DNA from 2 places in the Actinomyces slackii genome. Region 1 is predicted to be linked to the other one. Evidence: riboswitches for the same ligand, from Rfam matches in the RefSeq annotation. Region 1 holds a riboswitch; the other holds the start of a gene.
What was found. A riboswitch is a leader RNA that binds a small molecule or an ion and turns the genes downstream of it on or off. The one in region 1 is predicted to bind S-adenosylmethionine.
Positions count from the first base shown of each region.

Region 1 (11,730 bases):
CGAGCAGGCCGGTGCTGGTGAGCAGTCCGGTCAGGCCGGTGCTGGTGCACAGGCCGGTGGCAGTGGCTCTGCCGCGCAGACCGACACCCAGGCTGCCGGCGCCGCTCAGAACTCTGATGCCGGCTCGCCCGGAAGCACTGACACCGCAGCGGTCAAGAGCCGGCAGGTCCAGGCGGAGACCGCCTCCAACTCCTCCGCCAAGGGGGTCACTGTTGATGGCCGCGAGGTCACGGCGGTCGTCGACACGGCCGATGCCAAGGCTGCTGACACCGAGCAGAGCGCCAAGCCCGGCATTCTCGCCAGGGCAGGCCTGGCCAACCCGGGCCTGATCATCGCGGCGGTGGCCGCCATCGTCCTGGGCGTCGGGGCGCTGATCCACCGGCGCCGCATGGCGGGCAGGTGACCTCCTCGCCAGAGGACGACCTGGCGATCGTCATCGGCGCGCGCTATCCGGTTGGTCAACGGATGCACCGGCTGACCAGCCGGATGGCGCGCGCCGTCGTCTTGTCCCGCAGCGTCCTCATTGATGTCGCTCAGCACAGGGAGGTCATCACGTACGGGGAGCTGAGCCAGTCGATCGACGGTGCCGTCCTTGCCCGCCATATGGGGCCGCTGCTGCACATGATCAGCCACGACTGCGAGGCGCGCGGCGAGCCGGATCTCGCCTCCCTCGTCGTGTCGGCCAGCACCGGAGAGGTGGGGACCCCCGATGGATCCTGGGCCGTCCCCCAGCGGCGGGCCTGCTGGGAGTACTGGCAGGACGAGGCCTGAGAACGACTCTGCTCGCCCACCGGCGCGGCCTTCGACCCGGCGGCCTTCAACCTGCCCGCGCCCTCGGTGCCATGATCGACAGGCCCCGGGGGCGGATCGCCGAGCACCGCTCTGCCCGCGACGCCGGATGAGGCGCGCGGGGCATGAGTCGAGGGCTGGGGCCTGTGCGCCAGGCCCCAGCCCTCGAAAGCCCTGAGAAGCTCTCGGAGCTCAGGCGCCCTGGCTGCGAATGTGAGCGGCGGCCTGCACGAGATTGACCAGGCTGGCCTCGGTCTCCTCGTATCCGCGGGTCTTGAGCCCGCAGTCCGGATTGGCCCACACCGTCTCAGCCCCCAGGGCATCGACGGCCCGGGCGAGCAGCTCGGTGCACTCCTGAGCGCTGGGCACGCGCGGGGAGTGGATGTCCCACACGCCCGGGCCCAGCTGGCGCTCGAAGCCGTGGGCGGCCACGGCCGGCAGGATGTCCATCCGCGAGCGGGAGGCCTCGATGGAGGTCACGTCGGCGTCGAGGTGGTCGACGGCGTCGATCACCACATCGAACTCCGAGTAGCACAGGTGGGTGTGGATCTGGGTCGACGGCGCCGCCCCGCCGGTGGCCAGGCGGAAGGAGCCCACCGACCACTCCAGGTAGTCGGGGCGGTCCTCGGCCCGCAGTGGCAGGGTCTCGCGGATGGCCGGCTCATCGACCTGGATGACCCCGATCCCGGCCGCCTCCAGGTCCTCGACCTCGGCCCGCAGGGCCAGCCCCAGCTGATCGGCGACCTGGGCGCGGGGCAGATCGTCGCGCACGAAGGACCAGGCCATGATCGTCACCGGGCCGGTGAGCATGCCCTTGAGGGGCTTATCCGTCAGGGACTGGGCGTAGGACGACCACGCCACCGTCATGGGCGCGGGCCGGGCGACATCCCCCCACAGGATCGAGGGGCGGGTGCAGCGCGAGCCGTAGGACTGGACCCAGCCGTGCTCGGTGGTGACGAACCCCTCCAGCAGCTCGGCGAAGTACTGGACCATGTCGTTGCGCTCAGCCTCACCATGGACCAGGACATCCAGGCCGATCCGCTCCTGGAGGGCGATCACCGAGGCGATCTCGGCGCGCATGGCCTCCTGGTAGGCGGTCTCGTCGATCTCCCCACGGCGGTGGGCGGCGCGCGCCTTGCGGATCTCGGCGGTCTGGGGGAAGGAGCCGATGGTGGTGGTGGGCACCTCAGGCAGTCCCAGGCGCGCCTCCTGGGCGGCCTTGCGGGTGGCGTAGGGCTCCCGGGTGCGATCCGCCGCCGTGATGGAGGCGACGGCCTGGCGCACCTCGGGGCGCTGGACCCCGGGGTGGGCGGCGCGCTGGGCGCGCAGCTCGGCGTCCTGGTCCAGCTCGGCCGCGATGGCCTGGCGGCCCTGCTCCAGGCCCCGGGCCAGGATGAGGACCTCCTCGACCTTCTGGTCGGCGAAGGCCAGCCAGGAGCGGATCGCCGGATCCATCGCGGTCTCACGCTCCACGTCATGGGGGACATGCTGCAGTGAGGTCGAGGTGGCCACCGTGATGGGGGTCCCCGAGGGCAGGGCCTCGCGCAGGGCCTCCAGCCGCTCCAGCGCGGCGGACAGGTCGGTGCGCCAGATATTGCGGCCCGAGACCACGCCGGCGACCACTGACTTGCCCTCCAGGGCGGCCAGGTCCTCGCTGGAGGGGACCCCTCCGGCGACCAGGTCCAGGCCCACCGCCTCAATGGGCGAGGCCGCCAGGGCGCCCAGCGCATCGCCCAGATCGCCGTAGGAGCCGACCACCAGGATCTGGGGGCGCTCGACAACCGCTCCCAGCCAGGCGTAGGCCTCGCGCACCGCGGCCAGGACGCGCTCGCGTCCCACCGACCAGGAGTCGGCGACCAGGGCCGGCTCGTCGAACTGCACCCAGGAGGCGCCAGCGGCCTGAAGATCCATGAGGAGGTGACCGTAGGCGTGCAGGACATCGGGCAGGCGGTCCAGGGGCTCGAATCCCTCGGCGGCCTCATCGGTGGGCTTGGCCATGAGCAGATAGCTGACCGGGCCCACCACCACCGGGCGCACGGCGGCCGTGCTGCCGGCGCCGGCCTGGGCGGCCTCCACAACCTGGCTGGCGAGGCTGCCCTCGACATAATCGATGGGAGTGGACTCATCGATCTCGGGCACGAGGTAGTGGTAGTTGGAGTCGAGCCACTTGGTCATCTCCAGGGCCGGCCGGTCGCCCTGGCCGCGGGCCAGGGTGAAGTAGCCATCCAGGTCCAGGGCGCCCTGGGCATTGAGCAGGTCGCGGAAGCGCGCCGGCACCGCCCCCAGGGCGGCCGTGACCGCGAGGACCTGGTCGTAGAAGGTGAAGTCGGCGGGGATCGAGGAGTCCTCGGACAGCCCCAGGCCTGCCAGGCGCTCCCGGGTGGCCGCCCGCAGCCCCGTGGCCGCCTGGCGCAGCTCCTCGGTGGTGATGGCGCCCTTCCAGTAGGACTCCACGGCGCGCTTGAGCTCACGATCCCGGCCGATGCGCGGGTATCCCAGGATGGTGGCCGAGGGCAGTGGGGAAGCGGTGGTCATACGGTCTCCTTGACGGTGGAGGTGCTAACGGACAGTGAGGCCGTGCCGGGATGCCCCGGCCTCGAGGCGCTGGGAGGGCTCAGGGGGCTGTGCGCCTCCTGCAGGAAGGCCGGCATTCCGCCCGGCGTGGCCTGCAGGTAGCCGCGCTCGATCGCCTCGCGCATCTGCGGATCAGGGGGTGAGCCGGTCAGGATCCCTCCCAGCCGCAGGTGGCTGACGACGTCGAGCGCCGGACGGGTGCGGTTGAAGGTGTAGAGGTGGAGGCCGGGCGCCCCCTCGGCCAGGAGCTCGGTGGCCAGCGTCAGGGTGGCGTCCAGGCCGCGGCCCACGAGCCTGGCCCCACTGGCCGATCCCAGGGCATCGCGCAGATGCGCCGGCACGCGCACCCCGGTCAGTGCCTCCAGGCGCGTCAGGCGCCCCAGGTCGGTCAAGGGGATGAGACCGGGCAGGATGGGCATGGTGATGCCGGCATAGGTGGCTCCCCGCAGCAGGGCCGCGTAGTCCTGGGAGTCGTAGAAGACCTGGGTGATGGCCATATCCGCGCCGGCGTCCTGCTTGGCGGCCAGTACCTCGATGGCCTGGGCGTGATCGGAGGTCGCCGGATAGGCGGCCACCGCCACGGTGACATGCTGCCGGCCATCATCGAAGTACTCGGCCTCGACCTCACGGATGACGCGCACCAGGTCATCGGCGTGGGCCAGCTCCCCGGCCAGCTCGTCCGCGGCCGTCCCGGCGGGAGGATCGCCCCGCAGCGCCAGGAAGCGGCGCACCCCCATGCGCAGGAAGAGGGTGACGATCTCGACCACGTCCCGCTTGCGGTAGCCGATGCAGGTCAGGTGGGCCATGAGGGGGACCCTGCTCGTGGCCAGGACATGGGCGACCACATCCTCGGCGGGGTTGTGCTCGCGCACCACCCGCACCCCTGCGCCCCCCTCATCGTCCCGCGGATCGGTGACGAACCTGGGACGATAGGTCACTGAGACGAAGTCGGGTGAGGTCGACAGCAGGGTGTCGATGCGACCCCAGGTGGCGGCGGCAGCCGGACCGGAGCGGGGAGGGAAGAGCTCCATGCTCAGGGTGGGGCGCACCGTGGCGGCGACAGGCGCCGGCGGGCTGTGCGGTGGCTGCGGGTGCGCCATGCTCTCCTCCATCGATCCTGGCTGAAGCACCCGTGGCCCGGGTTGCTGCGGCGTCATGGAGCCAGATCTCTCGGCCGCTCTGGATGGTGGGGCCACATTATGCAGGCCGACCGGGACGGCGGTCACCCATCCCACATCGCGAAATCCGTCCATTGGGTCGGGATGATACCCTGCCCGTCCTGCCCGGCCGGCTCCGAGGTCGCTGGGCCGTGAGGCGCTCAGTAGGCTTGGGCCATGCTGAACCGCATCGATCTGCGCATGACCGACCTGAGCCCCGCCGAGCTGGCGGCCGCCCTGCCGCGGGCCGCCCTCGATGTCAGCGCGGCATTGGACCAGGTGGCGCCGATCCTGGCCGATGTGCGCGCTCGCGGCGCCCAGGCCCTGCGAGACGCGGCCGAGCGCTTCGATGGCGTGGTCCCCGAGCACCTGCGCGTGCCGCCCGCGGCCATCACCGCGGCCCTGGAGTCGCTGGACCCCGCCGTGCGCCGGGCCCTGGAGATCTCCATCGAGCACAACCGGGCCGGTCACGCGGCCCAGCTCCCCGCCGAGGCCTCCACCGAGATCGTCCCGGGCGGCATCATCGCCCAGCGATGGGTCCCCGTGCGCCGCGTGGGTCTCTACGTTCCCGGCGGGCTGGCCGTCTACCCCTCCTCGGTGGTCATGAACGCGGTTGCCGCCCAGGTGGCGGGTGTGGAGCAGATCGCCCTGGCCAGTCCGCCCCAGGCGGAGCACGGCGGCCTGCCCCATCCCACGATCCTGGCGGCCTGCGCCCTGCTGGGAGTCGAGGAGGTCTACGCCGTCGGCGGGGCCCAGGCCATCGCCATGCTCGCCTACGGGGCCCAGGCGGTCAGCGAGGTCGACCGGGCCGACGCCGCGGGGCCGGTCCTGTGCCAGGGCGTTGACGTCATCACCGGCCCGGGCAACATCTACGTCGCCGCGGCCAAGCGCGCCGTGCTGGGAGTGGTGGGCATCGATGCCGAGGCGGGCCCCACCGAGATCGCGGTCCTGGCCGACGCAGGCGCCGATCCGCAGTACGTGGCGGCCGACATGCTCTCCCAGGCCGAGCACGACCCGAATGCCGGATCGGTTCTCATCACCGACTCCCCCCAGCTGGCCGACGACGTCGAGCGGGCCCTGGCCCAGCGCCTGGCCGCCACCCGGCACGCCGAGCGCGCCGCCACGGCGCTGGCCGGCCCGCAGTCGGCCATCGTGCTGGTGCGCGACCTGGACCAGGCCGTGGACGTGGCCGATGCCTACGCCGCTGAGCACCTGGAGATCCACACCGCCGACGCCCCGGCCGTGGCCCGGCGCATTCGCAATGCCGGAGCCATCTTCGTAGGCCCCTACAGCCCTGTTCCCCTGGGGGACTACCTGGCGGGCTCCAATCACGTGCTTCCCACCGGCGGCACCGCCCGCTTCGCCGCGGGACTGTCCGTCATGGCCTACCTCAAGCCCGTTCAGATCATCGAGTACAGCGCCGATGCCCTGGCGGGGCTGGCCGAGCCGCTGGAGGCCCTGGCCCGCTGCGAGGATCTTCCGGCCCACGGCGAGGCGGTCCGGGCCCGACTGGCCTGAGCCCGTCCGGCGGTCCCGCCGCTTCGATGAGCCCCGGGACCGCCTCGTCTCAGCGCGCTCCCGGGCCGTGGGCGATGGGCCGCGCGGCGTTTTCTCCTGGTACCCTCAGGACCGCTTTGATGGTCCTGAGGATTCCTCTAAAGAGTGAAGTCGATCACGGTTGATCCTCACAGTTTCGCTATCCGTTACGGTATCGTTATATTCCGGTATGACGCGCGGTGCGTCGTGCCCCGCGGGATGAGTTCCCACATCCCGTCCCCCTGGCACGCCGCACCGCGGCGCCGCCCCCGTACCCCCGATTCCCACTTGGACGGCCCGACATGCACTACTCCCCACTCGCCACTGGTACCGGACTTTTCATCCTGTGGCACGCGGTTCCCTCCGATTCCGTGCCCGGACTCATCGCCCGCATCCTCATCGACATCGCCGGCCTGAGCTTCGCCGTCATCCTGGCCTATTTCCTGATCGCCAACCTTGTGGGCGCCATCAGGACGGCCGTGGCGCGCAGGGGAGCGGTGGTGGGCCGTCACAGCCTGCCCGCGCGCCGCGGCCTACTCGCCTTGGCGGCGCGATGACTCCGCTCGGAGCGGTCGGCGCCGCAGGCCGGACGCAGGACCTGCTGGAGGTCCTGCCCACGGCCCTGGACCGCATCGGCTGGTGGGGAGCGCTGGCCATGATCGCGCTGTCCCTGCTCTACGCCCTGACCCTGCTCATCGCCTCCCGCTCCGAGCCCCGGCGCTCGGCCCCCGCCGTGACCCCGCCCCTGCACATCGTCATCCTCATGCCCTGCCTCAATGAGGCCGAGGTCATCGGCGCCAGCGTGGCGCGCCTGAGCGCCATCACCGACCCCAACCTGCGCATCCTGGTCATCGACGACGGCTCCGATGACGAGACCGCCCAGCAGGCGCTCATCGGCGGCGACCCCCGAGTCGAGGTCATGAGGCGCGTGGCGCCACGCGCCCGCCTGGGCAAGGGCGAGGCCCTCAACGACGCCCTGGACCTGATCCGCCGCCGCTACGCGGCCATGCCCGCCCGACAGGTGATCGTCGGGGTCATGGACGCCGACGGCCGCCTGGACCCCCACGCCATCGCCGACGCCCACCGCGCCTTCGCCTCCCAGGAGGTCGGGGCGGTCCAGATGGGCGTGCGCATCAACAACCGCTTCGGCTCCCTGCTGGCCCGCATGCAGGACATGGAGTTCGTCGTGTTCACCGAGGTCTTCCAGCGCGGCCGGCGCCGCCTGGGCAGCGTGGGCATGGGCGGCAACGCCCAGTTCGTCCGCCTGGCGGCCCTCAACGCCCTGGGCCCGCGGCCCTGGACCCGATCCCTGACCGAGGACTTCGACCTGGGCGTGCGCCTGAACACCACCCGGTGGATCAACGAGTTCTGGTCGGGCGCCTCGGTCCACCAGCAGGGCGTGACCAGCCTGAGCCGCCTGTTGCGCCAGCGCACCCGCTGGTTCCAGGGCAACCTCCAGTCGGCCGGGCTGCTGTGGCGCGTGACCAGGCAGCGCCAGGGCTGGGGCAGGGCGGACACCCTGTGGCAGATCCTCACTCCCTACATGCTCCTGGCCGGGTCCCTGCTGTCGCTGTCCTTCCTCATCACCATGATCATGGTCGTGGTGGCCGCGATCATGGGATGGCCCCAGCCGTGGGCCTGGATGGTGGTCGCCTACACCATCGCCTTCGGTCCCGGGCTCATCTACGGCTTCCTGTACTGGCGCATCGAGCGCCACGAGGGCCTCGGGCCGCTCAGGGCCCTGGCCTACGCCCACCTCTTCGTGCTCTACGGCCTGCTGCCCAGCCTCTACGGCTGGCGGGCCCTGGGCCGGGCCCTGGTCGGGCGCACCGGCTGGGCCAAGACGGCGCGCGAGGCCGAGCCCGCCACCCAGGCGCCCACGGGCCAGGCGGGCGGGCCCGGCGGACCCTCACCCCTGATGGCCGATGAGGCCCAGGAGGCCGCATGACCACTGAGCTCCCCGGCTACCCCAAGCCCCGGGGCCGCCCCAGGCCCCGGCGCATGCGCCGCATCGTCACCGTGCTCGGCGCCCTGGCCCTCGTGCTGGGACTGACCGGCCTGTGCCAGGCAGGAGGATGGATGAGCCGGGCCGACTGCGGGCAGTGGGACGTGGTCTTCGACGGGTACGGCCAGGCCACCTGCGCCGACGGCCTGCTGCGCCTGTCACCCAGGGCCGCCACCGTGGCAGACCGCACCCACGCCGGGCTGGCCACGTCGACCTCAGCCAGGATCGAGCAGAACACCACCCAGACCATCTCCACCACGATGACCACCGTCGAGCAGCTGCGCGAGAACGACAAGCCCAACACCTGGGAGGTCGCCTGGCTGCTGTGGAGCTACACGGACAACAACCACTTCTACGCCCTGGTCCTCAAGCCCAACGGATGGGAGGTCTCCAAGCAGGACACCGACTATCCCGGGTACCAGCGCTTCCTGGCCTCGGGGGACACCCCCTCATTCCCGACGGGCACGAGCTACGAGGCCTCGGTGCGGGTGGAGACCACCGGCTCACGCGCCGTCTTCACCATCACCGTCGACGGCCAGGAGCTGGCCACCGTCACCGACACCGACTCCCCCTACATGTCAGGGGCGGCGGCCGCCTACTGCGAGGACGCCGTCGTGACCTTCACCCCGATCACGCGCACCGAGGAGTAGGCGCCGCCCCGCCCGCCGCACCCGATCACAGCAAGGAGCCCGCCTCACCGACCACCACCTCTCCCCGTGCCGATCAGGCACACCGGCGACCCACCCAGGCCGCCGGCCCCACACCCTTCCCAATGAGGAGAACACATGACAGCCCCGATCCCGAGCCGGCCCCTGCGGGTCATGCTCGTCTACGGCACGCGCCCCGAGGCGATCAAACTGGCCCCCCTGGTCGAGGCGATGCGCCAGGACGAGGGATTCACCCCCATCGTCGTCGTGACCGGCCAGCACCGCGAGATGCTCGACCAGGTCCATGACTTCTTCGGCATCGCCCCCGATACGGATCTTGATATCCACGCCCCCGGCCAGAGCCTGACCCAGATCACCACCCGGTGCCTCCAGGGAGTCGGCGCCGCCCTGGAGGAGCACGCCCCCGACGCCGTGGTCGTCCAGGGAGACACGACCTCCGCCTTCGCCGCGGCGCTCGCGGCCTTCTACCACGGCGTGCCCGTCCTGCACGTCGAGGCGGGCCTGCGCACCGGGGACATCACCTCGCCCTTCCCCGAGGAGGCCAACCGCCGCCTGGTCTCCCAGATCGCCGCCCTGCACCTGTGCCCCACGCAGACCAGCCGCGACAACCTCCTGCGGGAGAGCATTGAGGAGGCCCGGGTGGTCGTCACCGGCAACACGGTGATCGACGCGCTGCTCGAGGCGGTGCGCCGCCAGGTGCCCGCGCCCGATGAGGCCCTGGCGGCCGCCCTGTCCGACCCGCATCGGCGCATGGTGCTGGTCACCGCCCACCGCCGGGAGTCCTGGGGCGAGCCGATGCGGTCCATCGGGCGGGCCGTGGCCCGTCTGGCGCGCGCCCACCCCGACGTCCTCTTCGCCCTGCCGGTCCATCGCAACCCCCGCGTCCGCCAGGACCTGCTGCCCCAGATCGAGGGCATCGACAACGTGGTGTGGACCGACCCGGTGGAGTACGGGGCCTTCTGCGCCCTGATGAACCGGGCCTCCATCGTGCTCACCGATTCGGGAGGGGTCCAGGAGGAGGCCCCCGCCCTGTCCAAGCCCGTCCTGGTCATGCGCGACAACACCGAGCGCCCCGAGGCGGTGGACTTCGGAGTGGCCGAGCTGGTCGGCCCCGATGAGGAGCGGATCGTCGAGAGGGTCTCGGCCCTCCTGACCGATCCCGCCCAGTACGCCGCCATGGCCCAGGCGGCCAACCCCTACGGGGACGGCCTGGCCTGCCGTCGCATCCTGGCGGCCACAGCGGCCCTGTTCGGACGCGGCGAGGCCATGCCCGCCTTCTCACCCCTTCCCCACGCACTCAAGGAGGCCTCATGAGCACCGCACCCCTGAGCCCCGCGCGCCCCAGGTCGGAGCGCGCCCGCGCACGCGCGCGGAGTCGAACCGCCCTGCTGGCCCTGGCCGCCTGCCTGGCCACCGCCCTGGGCGCGGCTCTGCCCGTCTCGCCCCCGGCGCAGGCCGAGCCCGAGCAGGAGCAGGCCGGCCTGGCCGGGGCGCCCGATGCGCCCCTGCCCGCCCCGCCCGAGCCTGAGGCCGCCGCCCAGGAGGTCCTGCCCCTGGAGCTCGATGAGCAGGCGCAGGTCGATCTCCAGGCCCCGGTCGCCCCCCAGCCGGCTGCGCAGCCGGCCCTGCGCGATCTGGGCGTCAACCCGCCCAAGGTGCCCAAGAGCGCGGTGAGCTTCTCCAACAAGAAGGCCGGTCCGGCCACCACCCTGGTCCTGTTCGACACCACCGGCCCCACACCGACCCTGGGGGAGTACTACGCCCTGGCCATGGGCACCCTGGCCAGCCACTCGGGGCGGGTGACCGCCATGCCGGTCAAGGACTACCAGCCGGGACTGGCGGGCCGATTCACCAATGTCATCTACACCGGCTCCACCTATGACGAGCCCCTGCCGCGCGGCTTCATCGATGACGTGCTGACCGGTGACGTCCCCGTGCTGTGGTCGGGCTTCAACATCTGGCAGCTCACCCGCACCGAGGCCGACCGCGCCGCCTTCATCCAGCGCTACGGCTGGGATGCGGCCACCTCCTACATCGACTCCGCGGACCACGTCACCCAGATCACGTACAACGGCGCCTCCCTGAAGCGCAACGAGCTCAACACCTCGGGCATCATCGCCCCGCATATCACCAACCCCGAGGCGGTCACCGTCCTGGGCCAGGCCCAGTGCTCCGGGCCCGACGGCGCGGCCAAGGCCTGCGAGCCCATCGCCCAGACCCAGGGGAACTCCTTCCCCTGGGCCATCGCCTCCTCGGGACTGACCTACATCGGCGAGGTTCCCCTGACCTACCTGGGTGAGCACGACCGCTACATCGCGGTGGCCGACATCCTCGTCGACGTCCTGCAGCCCGGTGCCGCCGAGTTCCGCCAGGCCGCGGTGCGCCTGGAGGACATCAGCCCCGACAGCGATCCCGCCGAGCTCCAGGCCATCGTGGACTACCTGTACTCCGAGCAGGTGCCCTTCCAGCTGGCGGTGGTCCCCATCTACAGCAACCCCAAGGGCGTGGACAACGGGGGCGTGGCCCAGTACCGGACCCTGCACGATGCCCCCGAGCTGGTCGCGGTCCTCAAGGACGCCCAGGCCAAGGGCGGCACCATCATCCAGCACGGCACCACCCACCAGTTCGACTCCCTGGACAACCCCTACAACGAGGTCTCCACCGACGACTTCGAGTTCATCCGCTCCTGGTGCACCCAGACCAATGACCGCAACGCCCCCCAGGTCGCCTGCGCGCAGAACTCCTGGGTGCAGATCGGCGGCGCCCTGCCGGGCACGGACAAGGACTGGGCCGAGGACCGCGTGGAGCAGGGCCGGGACATCTTCAAGGAGGTGGGCCTGGGCAAGCCCAGAATCTTCGAGACCCCCCACTACTCGGCCACCCGGGAGGCCTATGCGGGCATCGGCGAGGAGTACAAGGTGCGCTATGAGCGCGAGCTCCTCTACGCCGGCACCCTGACCAGGACCACGGCCGGGCCCCACGACTACTACGGCCAGTTCTT
Region 1 covers NZ_LR134363.1:2,634,652-2,646,381, reverse strand. Annotated here, with positions in the region: gene EL266_RS10865 (right-handed parallel beta-helix repeat-containing protein) at 1-403, shown strand, start outside; gene EL266_RS10860 (hypothetical protein) at 466-771, shown strand; gene metE (5-methyltetrahydropteroyltriglutamate--homocysteine S-methyltransferase) at 982-3,324, opposite strand; gene EL266_RS10850 (methylenetetrahydrofolate reductase) at 3,321-4,463, opposite strand; SAM riboswitch class I at 4,469-4,553, opposite strand; gene hisD (histidinol dehydrogenase) at 4,698-6,038, shown strand; gene EL266_RS10840 (hypothetical protein) at 6,359-6,613, shown strand; gene EL266_RS10835 (glycosyltransferase family 2 protein) at 6,610-8,004, shown strand; gene EL266_RS10830 (hypothetical protein) at 8,001-8,711, shown strand; gene wecB (non-hydrolyzing UDP-N-acetylglucosamine 2-epimerase) at 8,847-10,043, shown strand; gene EL266_RS10820 (DUF2334 domain-containing protein) at 10,040-11,730, shown strand, end outside.

Region 2 (11,730 bases), 1.3 Mb from region 1:
AGAAGATCAGGGACTTCACCGCACCTGATCCTGAGCTGCAGAAGTTCGGCCTGGAGCCTGTCAACAGTGTCAGCACGCTGGAGGATTTGGAGACCACGCTGACCAAGCCCGACGATCCACCGAGCGGGGTCACCATCAGCATCACCTCTGCGTGCATCACCAAGGTCACCATGGGAGACAAGTCATTCTCCCCCGAGTCCTCCGACGACTACTCGTCCTGCCCGAATTGGGCCCATCTGTCCCAGGGGGGCTCCGTGGTCGCCCTGCACCATACCCCGCAGAGCATCAGCGGCATATTCCAGAGCCTGGTGAGCACCAAGACCGGCAAGGAGATCGCCTTCCCGGGAGCGCCCTCCATCGAGACGGGGATCTTCATGGTGGTGAGCCCCGGCCTTGTGGTCAGCCACGACCGTGAGACGGGCAGCCTCATCGGCTACGTCCCCGCGGACTGAGGCACCACAGCCCAGCCGACGACGACCACCGCCGGCTCCGGCGCCGGGACCGCACCCTGCGGCGAAGACTCCACCCTGATCAGCGGCCCTGTCTCATCCGCGGCGCTCCCTGCGCGACCAGAGCCTGACCCAGGCCGGGTGCCTGGCCGGGCGCCGCACCCGCCCGGTGAGCTCGCGCTCGGCATTGTCGAGGAGATCCTCGATCACGGCGTCGTGCAGGGACTCGACCAGGACGGGGAACAGCAGGCGCATGGTGCCGCGCGCCCGCCCCATGAGCACGTGGCGCATTCGGCAGCGGCCACCGGGCAGGGCCTGGATCTCGAGTTCGTGGAAGCCCTCGATGCCCGTACCGGGGGTGAAGGCGAAGCGCACACGCTGTCCCGGCTCGTATTCCACGACGCGATAGCGGATGGAGCCGTGGCCGCCGTCGGCCCCGACGGCGAGCGGGCGATCCAGCACCATGGGCTCCCAGAGCTGCGCGGGCCATAGGCGATCCCCGGGGCGGCCGAGGCCGTCGAGCAGGGCGCCGGCGGCCTCGGCGCCGGCCTGGATGCTGCGCTCGTGGACGTTGCGGATCACGGCTCCTCCTGTGATGCCGCCGCGCTGTCCCTGCCATTGTAGGCAGCCGCCCCGGCGAGGGCCCCTCCCAGTGCCGATTGACGTCACGACGAGCCATGAGAAGACAGGCAACGAGCGCGGCAATCAGGGCCGCGAGCGCGAAGGCCGCCAGCGCAGGGGCTGCCGGATCCTCCTCGGGGATGCGCGGCACATGCGTCATCGGGGCGGTGTTGCGCAGCCACTGGGGCAGGTCGAGGGTCTGCGCGAACACCCCGACCACCGCGCTGTGCGCCACCACCACCCAAGTCAGGGGCGACAGGCGCGCGGAGGCTCCCACCACCAGCGCGCCCAGCCCGAGGACCACCCAAACAGCCGGCATCTGCGCGACGACGATCCAGGCCAGGTCGGTGACCTCGTAGTCGGCTCCAGCGATCTGAGCGCCGAGTGCCAGTCCGACTCCGCCCAGGGCCAGGAGAGCCGTGGCGATCCCTAGCGTGACGGCGGTTGCCAGCAATTGCCACCGCCCCCGCCCCACGGGTCGCGCGAGAACGGCGTCCAGTCGCCCGGAGGTCTCCTCGCGGGCCAGGCGCCCCAGGAGCGCGGTTCCGCAGGATATGGCGAGGACCGCCAGAAGCGCCGCGGCGAATCGCAGCACGCCCAGGACATTGGCGTCCTGCCTCCCGAGCACCACTGCCGCACCCTGTGCCCCGGCCGACTCGATCTCCGCGGCCACCAGTCCGAAGGCGATCCCGAGCGCGGCCATGACCAGCCCCCATCCGATCGCCGCGCCGCGCAGGTGGGAGACGAGCAGACCGGCGGGCCTCGTCAGCCACCGTGAGGCACTGGCCGGACCCGGCCGCTGCTGCCAGATCCCGGCGCCCGAGTCCCGGCGCTCCCGCAGGAGGGCGGTGACCCCCAGGAGGAGGAGAAGAGCCGCAGACCCCAGGGCAAGGGGGCCGAGGTCGGGCTCGTCGAAGGGGCGCAGGGCCTGGGCCCAGGCCAGTGGGGAGGCCCAGCGTGCGGCGGGATTCCCCATATCGGCCGCTCCGCGTACCAGGAAGGCCACCAGGAGGAGTATGAGAGTGGCAGTGCTGGCCGATCCGGGCTGTTCATAGACCTCAGCGGCGACCAGGGCGATTCCTGCGAATAGCACTCCGGCCAGGGCGAGGGAGGCTCCGTAGGCCACGGCACCGCGCCAGGGCAGTCCCGCCGCCCACATCCCGGTAGCGCTGGCACCGCCCCAGCAGAGGGCCTGCCCGGCGACGACGATGAATGCGGCAGTCTCTGGAGCGCAGCGGCCCACTCGACCGGCTCCGAGGAGCTCGGCACCGCCCTCGGCCTCCAGCGCGCGGGTGTGGCGCACGGCGGTCAGCAGGGACAGGGCAGCCACCAGCACCAGGAGGTACCCGCCGATCTCGAAGACGACGACGCCTCCCAGGCTGTCGATACGAGCGCCCGGGCTGGCCCCAGGGCCGTTGAAGAAGCGCTGAACAGGAGAGGCCTTCATCGCGGCGCTGTAGGCGGCCAGGGCCTGGGGGGTGGACATGGTGTCGCGGAAGGAGCGGGTGGTTGCGGCCAGGAGCGCGGCGAGCAGGGCGGCCCATGCCGCGGTGGGGATGATCTCGCGGCGGGCGGCCAGGCGGATGAGGGTGGGGGTTCCGGCCAGGCGTGTCATCGGGCGTCGACCTCGTAGTGCTCGAGGAAGATCTGCTCCAGGCTGGGAGGCCGGGCGCTGAGCTGCTCGACGCCGGCGGCCAGGACCTGGGTGAGGACTGTGTCGAGCTCAGCGGTGGGGGCCTCGACACGCAGGTGGCGCCCGGCATTGGAGAGCTCGGCGCCCAGGGCCGGGTCGAGCGCGACGGGCTCGCGGGTGCGAGCCTCGATGGCGGTGCGGGTGAGGGATTGGATCTCGGCGAGGGTCGAGCTTCGCACGGTGCGGCCATCGCGGATGATGGTGACCCGACCGCAGAGCTCCTCGACCTCGGTGAGGATATGGCTGGACAGGAGCACGGTGGTGCCGCGCTCGGCGGCCCGGCGCACTTCGTCGCGGAAGACGTCCTCCATGAGGGGGTCGAGGCCGGAGGTGGGCTCGTCGAGGATGAGCAGTTCGACGTCGGCGGCGAAGGCGGCGATGAGGGCGACTTTCTGCCGGTTGCCCTTGGAGTAGGTGCGGGCCTTCTTGGTGGGGTCCAGGGCGAAGCGCTCCAGGAGCTCATCGCGGCGGCGCGGGCTGTGGCCCCCTCCAAGGCGGGTGAGGATGTCGAGGGCCTGTCCTCCGGTCAGGCCCGGCCACAGGCCTACGTCCCCTGGCACGTAGGCCAGGCGGGCATGGAGGGGAACGGCCTCCCGCCACGGGTCTGAGCCGAAGAGCTGAACGACGCCGGAGTCGTGGCGGGCCAGTCCGAGCAGGATGCGGAGGGCGGTGGACTTGCCGGCGCCGTTGGGGCCGCAGAAGCCGTGGATCTCTCCGGGGCGCACCTCCAGGTCGAAGCCGTCCAGGGCGCGCAGGCGACCGTAGGTCTTGACGACGCCGTCGAAACGGACAACCGAATTCACAGTGACCTCCAACTTGATAGTGACTGTCACATATGAGCGTATCACCGCGCATCGACGTTGACCACCGCACTCGCCCTACTCCTCAGCGGCCCGCATGGGCGCTGAGGACTGCCGGCTCCGCGGGAGGAACCTCGTAGACTGCCCGCGTGAGCGAGGAGACCGGCAGGGATGAGGACTGGGCGCAGCACCGGCATGCGGCGCCCAACCTGAGCCTGCGCGAGCGGGCCAAGCGGGAGGCCATGCGCCAGATCCAGACCGTGGCCCTGGACCTGTTCGACGAGCGCGGCTACGACGCCGTCACAGTCGAGGAGGTGGCCAAGGCGGCGGGGGCCTCGGCGTCGACCGTGTACCGGTACTTCGGCACCAAGGACAGGCTCATCGTCCACGACGAGTACGACCAGTCCGCAGCCGATCTCTTCCTGTCAGGGATCGACGAGGGCCTCTCCCTGGTGGGCGCCGCCCGCAAGGCCGTGGACGCCATGGCGCAGAGCCTGCGCGAGGACCCGGCATGGCGGCGTCGGGCCCGCTACATGAGCGAGCAGCCCAGCATCTGGGCCCAGCAGATGATCGAGGCCAGCAGCGCCGTCAGAGTCATCACCCAGGAGGTGGCTCGGCGGCGGGGCGTGGAGGCGGGCCCGGAGCTGACCATCAAGGTCAATGCGCTGGTAGGCACGCTTCTGCTGGCCCTGGAGGAGTGGTGGCAGCAGGAGGATGCCGACATCCCGCAGCTCATCAATGAGGCCCTGGACGTCCTCGAGGCCGGGATCCGGGATTAGCCGTGCGCGACTCGCAGGGCCAGGTACTACTCGCGCCCAGCCCGGGTGCGCAAGACGTGAGTTTGCGTAGAGGACGTGAGTATGCGTCGACGACGTGACTTTGCGTCACCCGCCCCTGTGCTAACCCCAGTCGGATGACGCGAACCCTCGTCCGCGACGCAGATCGGCGTCCGCTGCGTGCCTGACCCGCCGTGACCGCCCCGCCGTGACCGCCCCGCTGTGACTGACCCGCTCGGAGCCGCCCGTTCAGGGGGCGGGGGCGCGCTCGGGCTCGGCCATCTCCGCCGACACCTCAACGGTCGGCGTGGCCCCGGTCCCTGTTCCCGATCCCGTCGTCCCCTCACTCCGGCAGGACTCGGGGTCGACCTCGTCGCGGCAGGCACCCTCATAGACGATCTCGACCAGTGCCGCCGTATTGCCGGACCACTCCGCGCCGATGACCACCGAGCGCGCCGGGGCGCCCCTTCCCCCCGTCGCCACCGCGGTGTAGCCGGGCAGGTCGAGGTCCTCGGCATCAGCCACCACGGTGCAGCGGGTGCCCACGGGGAAGGTGGCGTCGACGGCGCTCAGCGCCCCGGTCCCCGGCACGCGCATCACGCCCTCCTGGCCGTCCGTGCAGGTGTATCCCAGGACGTAGTCCCTGGTCAGCGCCACCGGGACTCCCTTGGCGGTGACCCCGACCTCCAGCGTGCCCTCGCCCGCGGCCTGCACGGGAACGGGCATCAGTGCCAGGCCGAGCGCCAGGAGGACCAGGGCGGCGCACACGACCAGGATCTGCCTGATGTACATCCCCGCCAGGGTCTGAGTCGAGTCCATGATGCGCCCTCCTTTCTCACGGCCCTTTCCTGAGGCATTCGGCATCGGGGACCGAGAGGCTAAGCCCGCCAGACTCCGCGCAACAATGCGCCTTCTCCGCTTGTGCTCAACTCTTGACGCAACCGTGACGGCTTCATGATCTGGGCGTTCATAGCGCCGCCGGCTCGTGACGGGGGCGAGACGGCCCCGTGACGCGGAGTAGCCATAAAAAAGGGAGAAAGCGGCGCGCCCCCTCTCGCTGCCCGACGGCGCAGACCCTCCGCATCCGCCGCATCGGATGGCGGCCAGGGCCGCCCCATCCCGGGCGGCCCTGGCCGCTGCATCGAGACCGCAGGCGCGACGCGGGGGCCGGATGGGCCGCTCATGGCGCATCCGACCCCCGCATGGGCGTCCGCTCCCGACGTCGCGGGGCGGGCCAAGGGTCGCCTGTACGTGCTGCAGGCGGCCCGGCTCGCTCCCCGCCGTCGCGGGGCGGGCCTCAGAAGGCCGGCATGACGGAGCCGTCCGCCCAGGACTCCTCGATGAAGGTCTTGACCTTGGGGTCGTTGAGGAGCTTGGCGAGCTTCTGGAGGTGCTCGTTGTCCTTGTCCTCGGTGCGCACCACGAGCTGGTTGATGTGGGCGCTGCCCTCGGCCTCCTCCAGGACCAGGGCATCGGTCTTGGGGGTCAGGCCCGCGTCGATGGCGTAGTTGCCGTTGATGACGGCGGCGGCGGCGTCCTGCATGGAGCGGGCGGTCTGGGCGCCGTCGACGGTCTGGAAGGTGAACTTCTTGGGGTTGTCGGTCACGTCGTCCACGGTGGGCATCTTCACCGAGTCGTCGAGCTTGATGAGCCCGCCCTGGACCAGCAGCTGGAGGCCGCGGGCCGTGTTGGCGGGGTCGGAGTTGAGGATGATGAGGCCACCCTCGGGCAGCTCCTCCACGGAGTTGTAGGTGGAGGAGTACAGGCCCATGGGCTCGATGTGGACGTCGCTGATCGCGGTGAAGTCGTAGCCCTTCTCCTCGATCTGCTGCTCCAGGAAGTTGGGGGTCTGGAAGAAGTTGGCGGCCAGGGTGCCGTCATCCAGGGAGGTGTTGGGGGTCTGGTAGTCGTTGATCTCAACGATGTCCAGGCTGATCCCGGAGCCCTCGATGAGGTTGTCCTGGACGTACTGGAGGATGGTGACGTGGGGCTGGGGGGTGGCGCCCACGGAGATGACGGTGGTGCCGCCGTCCTCCTTGAGGCCTCCCACGCCCTCGGAGCGGCCGCAGGCCGCCAGGGTTGCGCCGACGGCGACCACTGCTGCGATGGAGAAGTTGCGACGGGTCATGGTTGCGGACATGGGTGTTCCTTTCACTGGCCGCCCCGTGGCGGGGCGTGGAGCATGCGGGTGGAGTGGGTATGGGGCGCTGGGCGCGGGCGCTGCCGGCTGGTGGCGGCCTCAGCGGTGGTCCACCAGCCGGCTGAGCATGTCGCCCACGACCTGGATGACGGCCACGATGAGGAGGATGACGACGACGGACACGACCATGACATCCGACATGTTGCGGTTGTAGCCGTACTGGATGGCCAGGTCGCCCAGGCCTCCCCCGCCGATGGTGCCGGCCATGGCCGTGTAGCCCAGCAGGGTGATGAAGGTGACGGTGGCCGCCTGGATGAGGGTGGGCAGGGCCTCGCGCACCAGCACGCCCCAGGTGATCTGGGTGCCGGAGGCCCCCATCATGAGGGCGGCCTCGACCTTGCCGTGCTCAACGTTGTTCACGGCGGTCTCCACCAGTCGGGCGTAGAAGGGGATGGCGCCCAGCGTCAGGGGCACGCAGACCGCCTGCCACCCCAGGGATGAGCCCACGATGAGGCGGGTCACCGAGGCGATGGCCACCATGAGGACGATGAAGGGCATGGAGCGGCCGATGTTGACCACGAGGGACAGGGTCTCGTAGAGGGGGCGGTTGCGGTGCTGGCCGCGGGCGCCGGTGGTCACCAGGGCCAGGCCGAGCAGCAGTCCGAAGACCACGGTCAGGGCCCCGGAGACGAAGGTCATGAGCAGGGTCTCGGTGATGGCCTCCAGGAGGCGGCGCTCCAGGACCCGGTTGTTGAGCCAGGTCCCGTCATTGGCGGCCGTGGCGAGCAGCTGGTGGGCGCTGAGGGTCAGTGCGGTCATGAGCGGGCCTCCGCGGTGATGCCGGCCGTGCGCATGGTGCTCAGGGCGCGCTCGACGTCGTCGGCGGGAACGGTGATGGCCAGGCGGCCGATCTGGGCGGTGCCGATGGTCTCGAAGACTCCTGCGGCCACGTCCCCTCCGAGTTCGGCCACCATGGACAGCAGGGCGACGGCGGCGGGCTGGCCGGGGTGGGCGGTGATGGAGACGTCCAGGACGGCCTCGCCGTGGGCGACGGCGGCCTCGGGGACCTCGGGGAAGGGGACGATCTCACGGGAGAGCCGGGAGCCGACGTCGAGCACGACGTCCTCCAGGCGGCCGCCCTCGACGATGCGGCCGGCCTGAAGCAGGCTCACCGAGTCGCAGACCTGGCGGACCACGCTCATCTCGTGGGTGATGATGATGACGGTCAGGCCCAGGGTGTCGCGCACGTTCTTGATGAGGTCGAGGATGGAGCGCGTGGTCTCGGGGTCCAGGGCGGAGGTGGGCTCGTCGCACAGGAGGACGGCGGGGTCGTCGGCCAGGGCGCGGGCGATGCCCACGCGCTGCTTCTGGCCGCCGGAGAGCTGGGCGGGGTAGGAGTCGCCGCGGTCGGCCAGGCCCACGAGGTCGAGCATGCGGGCCACGGTCTGGTGGCGGTTGCCGGAGGGGACGCCGGCCAGGGTCATGGGGTAGGCGACGTTCTGGGCGGCGGTGCGCTGGTCCAGGAGGTTGGCGTGCTGGAAGACCATGCCGATGCGACGGCGGGCCTCGCGCAGGGCCCGGGGACTCAGGGCGGTCATGTCCTTGCCCTCGACCAGGACGTGGCCGGAGGTGGGGCGCTCCAGGGAGGTCAGGCAGCGCACCAGGGTGGACTTGCCGGCGCCGGAGGTGCCCACGATGCCGTGGATGGAGCCGGGGGCCACGTCCAGGCTCAGGCCGTCCAGGGCGCGCACCTCGATGCCGCCGCGCAGGCGGTAGATCTTGTGGACGTCGCGCAGGGAGATCATGGGCTCCTCGGGGCTGCTGTCCTGGGAGTCCTCGACCTGCGAGGCGTCGTCGATCTGGGCGCCCTCGGGCGACTCGGGGGTCCTGGTTTGGCTCACGCGCTCCTCCATCGGTCCTGGCGGAAGCACCCTCACCGCGAAGGGGGTTGCTGCAGCGTCGTCGAGCCAGGTCTCTCGGCTGCTCTGGATGGTCACGGTTAAGGTACGCAGCCGGGTGGCCGGGGGCAAGCCGAGAGGCCCGCTAGGGACGAAAGTCACGCATCTCCTGCAGGACGCGCGGGCGCCGGGCCCGTGCTTGTATTGACTCCATGACCGTGCCCCCCATGCCGAGTGAGCCCGCAGAGCCCATCGAAGCCACTGAGCCCCCGCGTCCTGAGCGGATCGAGGCCTCCGGGATCGAGCCCGACCTCCTGGGCGAGCCCTGGGTGGCGCGCCGCATCCCGGTGACTCCCGCACCGGAGGCTGCGGTGGGCGATCATGCGGTTCTGGTGCATCAGCGTCAGGCCGGTGGCCGCCATGATCGCGCTGTGCTCCACCTGCACGGCCGCAGCGACTACTTCTTCCAGACGCATATGGCCCAGGCCTTCCTGGATGCCGGGTATGAGTTCTACGCCCTGGACCTGCGGGCCTGCGGGCGGGCGGGCATCGGCCTCCCCTCCCCGCATGATGTGCGGGATCTGCGCGTCCATGCCGAGGAGATCCGTCGGGCGCTGCGCATCATCCGCTCTGAGCACGGGCATGGCGAGGTGGTGCTCCACGGGCACTCCACCGGGGGCCTGCAGGCGGTGATCTGGGCGGCGGATCATCCTGGGACCGTGGATGCGGTGGTGCTGAACTCGCCGTGGCTGGATCTGCGGGGCACGGCCCTGGTGCGCTCCTATGGTTCGGCGCTGGTGGATCTGATCTCGCGGCGCTGGCCCGATCGGGTGATCGATGATCCCGGCGCGAGTCGGGACAAGCCGGATGTCTATGTCGAGGCGCTGCACCGGGACTGGTCGGGTGAGTGGGACTGGGATCTCAGGCTCAAGCCCTTCCCGGCCTTCCCGGTGCGCGCCGGCTTCCTGGCGGGGGTGCGGCGCCTGCAGCGGAGGGTGCATCACGGCCTGGGAATCCGGGTGCCGATCCTGCTGTGCTGCTCGACGACGACCGGCTCGCCCGACGCCGACCTGGAGGAGGCCAAGCGCAGCGATGTGGTGCTGTCCGTGGAGCAGATGATCGCGCGGGCGCCGTTCCTGGGAAATGACGTCACGGTGCGCCAGATTCCCGACGGCGTGCATGACTTGTCGCTGTCGGGGCCGCGGGCTCGCGAGGAGTACTTCGCGGCGGTGACCGGGTGGTTGGCCGCCCGCCTGGGCTGAGGCGGTGGGCTGGGGCGCGGCGACCGGCAGTGCAGGGGCCCGGGCCGGGCGCCTCAGGGAGACTTAGGGTGCTGCGGTGGAGGTCTCGTCGGCGAGGCGGGTGGCCAGGGCGTCACTGACGCGTTCGACGACGGCGAGGGTGTCCTCGAAGTCGGCCTCCGTGCCGTACCAGGGGTCGGGGACGTCGAGGTCGGTGGCCGGGCCGGCCTCGGGGTCCAGGGAGCGGTACATCCGGATGCGCGTGAGGTCGGCGCCCAGGCGCTCGGCACGGCGGCGCAGCTCGCGCTCGTGGCGGGCGGTCATGGCCAGGATGAGGTTGGAGCCCAGGATCTCCTCGTCGGTGATGCGGTGGGCCCGGTGGTGGTCGATGACCTCGGCGGCGGGGCCGGTGGTGTAGTCGGCGGCGGCCAGTACTCGGCGTGCCCGGTGGTCCATGGGGTTGCCGTGCTCCTCGTCGGAGACGCCGGCGGATGAGACGTGCACGCGCTGGGCGAGGGGTCCGGCCAGGCGATCGCGCAGGACGGCCTCCGCCATGGCCGAGCGGCAGATATTGCCGGTGCACACGAGGATGACGCGGTACAGGGACGACGAGGACTCAGGGTTGAGGCGTGTCATGCCGCCATTGTGGCAGGCTGAGGGCAGGCGACGCTGCGCGGGGTCGGGATATTCTGAGACCTGCACCACATTTCATCGGAGCGCTCAGCATGGCCTCTCAAGTCCCGGTAACGTGCGGGTGACGCAAGCGTCGGGTCACGGCATCGAGTCACCACGTCTGATCATTCGGCGCGCCGCACTCCCGTTCCACTACTCAAGGGCGCGTCGGCCATGGGAAGAGCGAGCCTTTCTCATAAGTGTGGCGTACCGGGTAAGGCGGTCCAGCAGATCGTGCGCGCGCAGGGAAACGTCGGCGACGTCATGACAGACAATTACACGGATGGCTACGGCAGCGCATACGACATTTATAGGAAGTAGTGAGGACATGACGGCGCAGCGACCTCGTAAGTTCGTCAGGCACTGCGCGATATGGTGCGCGATCATTCTGACGACGTCATGCTCCCTGGTGACTAAGAGATCTAACCCTAGCACTACCCCTAGCGTAGTAGAGGCGTCGCCATCCGTGATGGTGTCACCATCCGTCGACCCGAGTTCGACCTCATTTCACTGCCCGGGGGTACCTGATTCTTCGATCGAGGCAATGTTCTCAGATCCGATCTACGAGTTGTTTAGTGGAAGTAGGGAAAATGGAGATCATGTACAGCAGATAGAATGCTACATTAGAGTTCGCGCTGAAGGTGCGGATGGTACCGAAATAGAAGAAACCAAGCGGGCCGCCTACGTTCATTTCGGCCGCGATTTCGACTGGGACAAGTGGGATCTTTCTGGAATGTACCACGCTGATGAATACGAGGAATCTTTTCCTGTTCCTGACGTTCCTGGAGCCACCGGTGAGGTGCGCACGTCGAAGGAAGGCGGCGGGGCCGCCGTCATCGCCTGTGGCGATGCATTCATCGCGACGTCCATCAGCCCTAAAGGAAAGATGCGCGGAGACCTCAAGGGCAACCTGGTCAACCTTGCCCTCTCCATCACCCCCTGGGCCTGCAACGGCGAGCCGATCCCAGGCCTGAACACTCCCCTGGCACCAGCAACCACTGATCCCACAGAAACTCCCGGCACAGAGACCTCATAAGACGATTTCTTTTTCTTCGGCCTAGGAGCGCAGGGATTGCTTCGTTTCCCGTCGGCGATGGAGGGCGCGGGCGGAATACGGCAGGGACCACGACAATCGGCTGATCCCTGGAGCACCTGCAAATATTTCAGGAACTTCCCAGGTTGGTTCCATGGCACCAGAGGGCACTGTGTCTTATCGTTGACGCAGCAGACCGTCAGCACCCTTGCATCTGGAGGTTCCGTGCGCACAAAGGCAAGGCGCGGCATGGTCACCCTGTGCTCCCTCGTCGCCGCATCGTCACTGATCGCCTGCTCGGGCCAGGAGCCCTCGAGCCAGACGTCAATTCCATCTCTGGCAAGCCCAGGCACCGCCGCCTCCACCTCCGCGGGCACCGCCCCTCCACCCTCGGCCGCGCCCACTGT
Region 2 covers NZ_LR134363.1:737,265-748,994, reverse strand. Annotated here, with positions in the region: gene EL266_RS03095 (variant leucine-rich repeat-containing protein) at 1-452, shown strand, start outside; gene EL266_RS03090 (SRPBCC family protein) at 546-1,031, opposite strand; gene EL266_RS03085 (hypothetical protein) at 1,102-1,503, shown strand; gene EL266_RS03080 (ABC transporter ATP-binding protein) at 2,682-3,566, opposite strand; gene EL266_RS03075 (TetR/AcrR family transcriptional regulator) at 3,713-4,342, shown strand; gene EL266_RS03070 (DUF5979 domain-containing protein) at 4,589-5,158, opposite strand; gene EL266_RS03065 (MetQ/NlpA family ABC transporter substrate-binding protein) at 5,637-6,479, opposite strand; gene EL266_RS03060 (methionine ABC transporter permease) at 6,579-7,298, opposite strand; gene EL266_RS03055 (methionine ABC transporter ATP-binding protein) at 7,295-8,338, opposite strand; SAM riboswitch class I at 8,386-8,475, opposite strand; gene EL266_RS03050 (alpha/beta hydrolase) at 8,590-9,639, shown strand; gene EL266_RS03045 (low molecular weight protein-tyrosine-phosphatase) at 9,703-10,254, opposite strand; gene EL266_RS03040 (hypothetical protein) at 10,835-11,326, shown strand; gene EL266_RS03035 (IMS domain-containing protein) at 11,573-11,730, shown strand, end outside.
Region 2: another riboswitch for S-adenosylmethionine. It lies ahead of EL266_RS03055 (methionine ABC transporter ATP-binding protein); the one in region 1 lies ahead of EL266_RS10850 (methylenetetrahydrofolate reductase).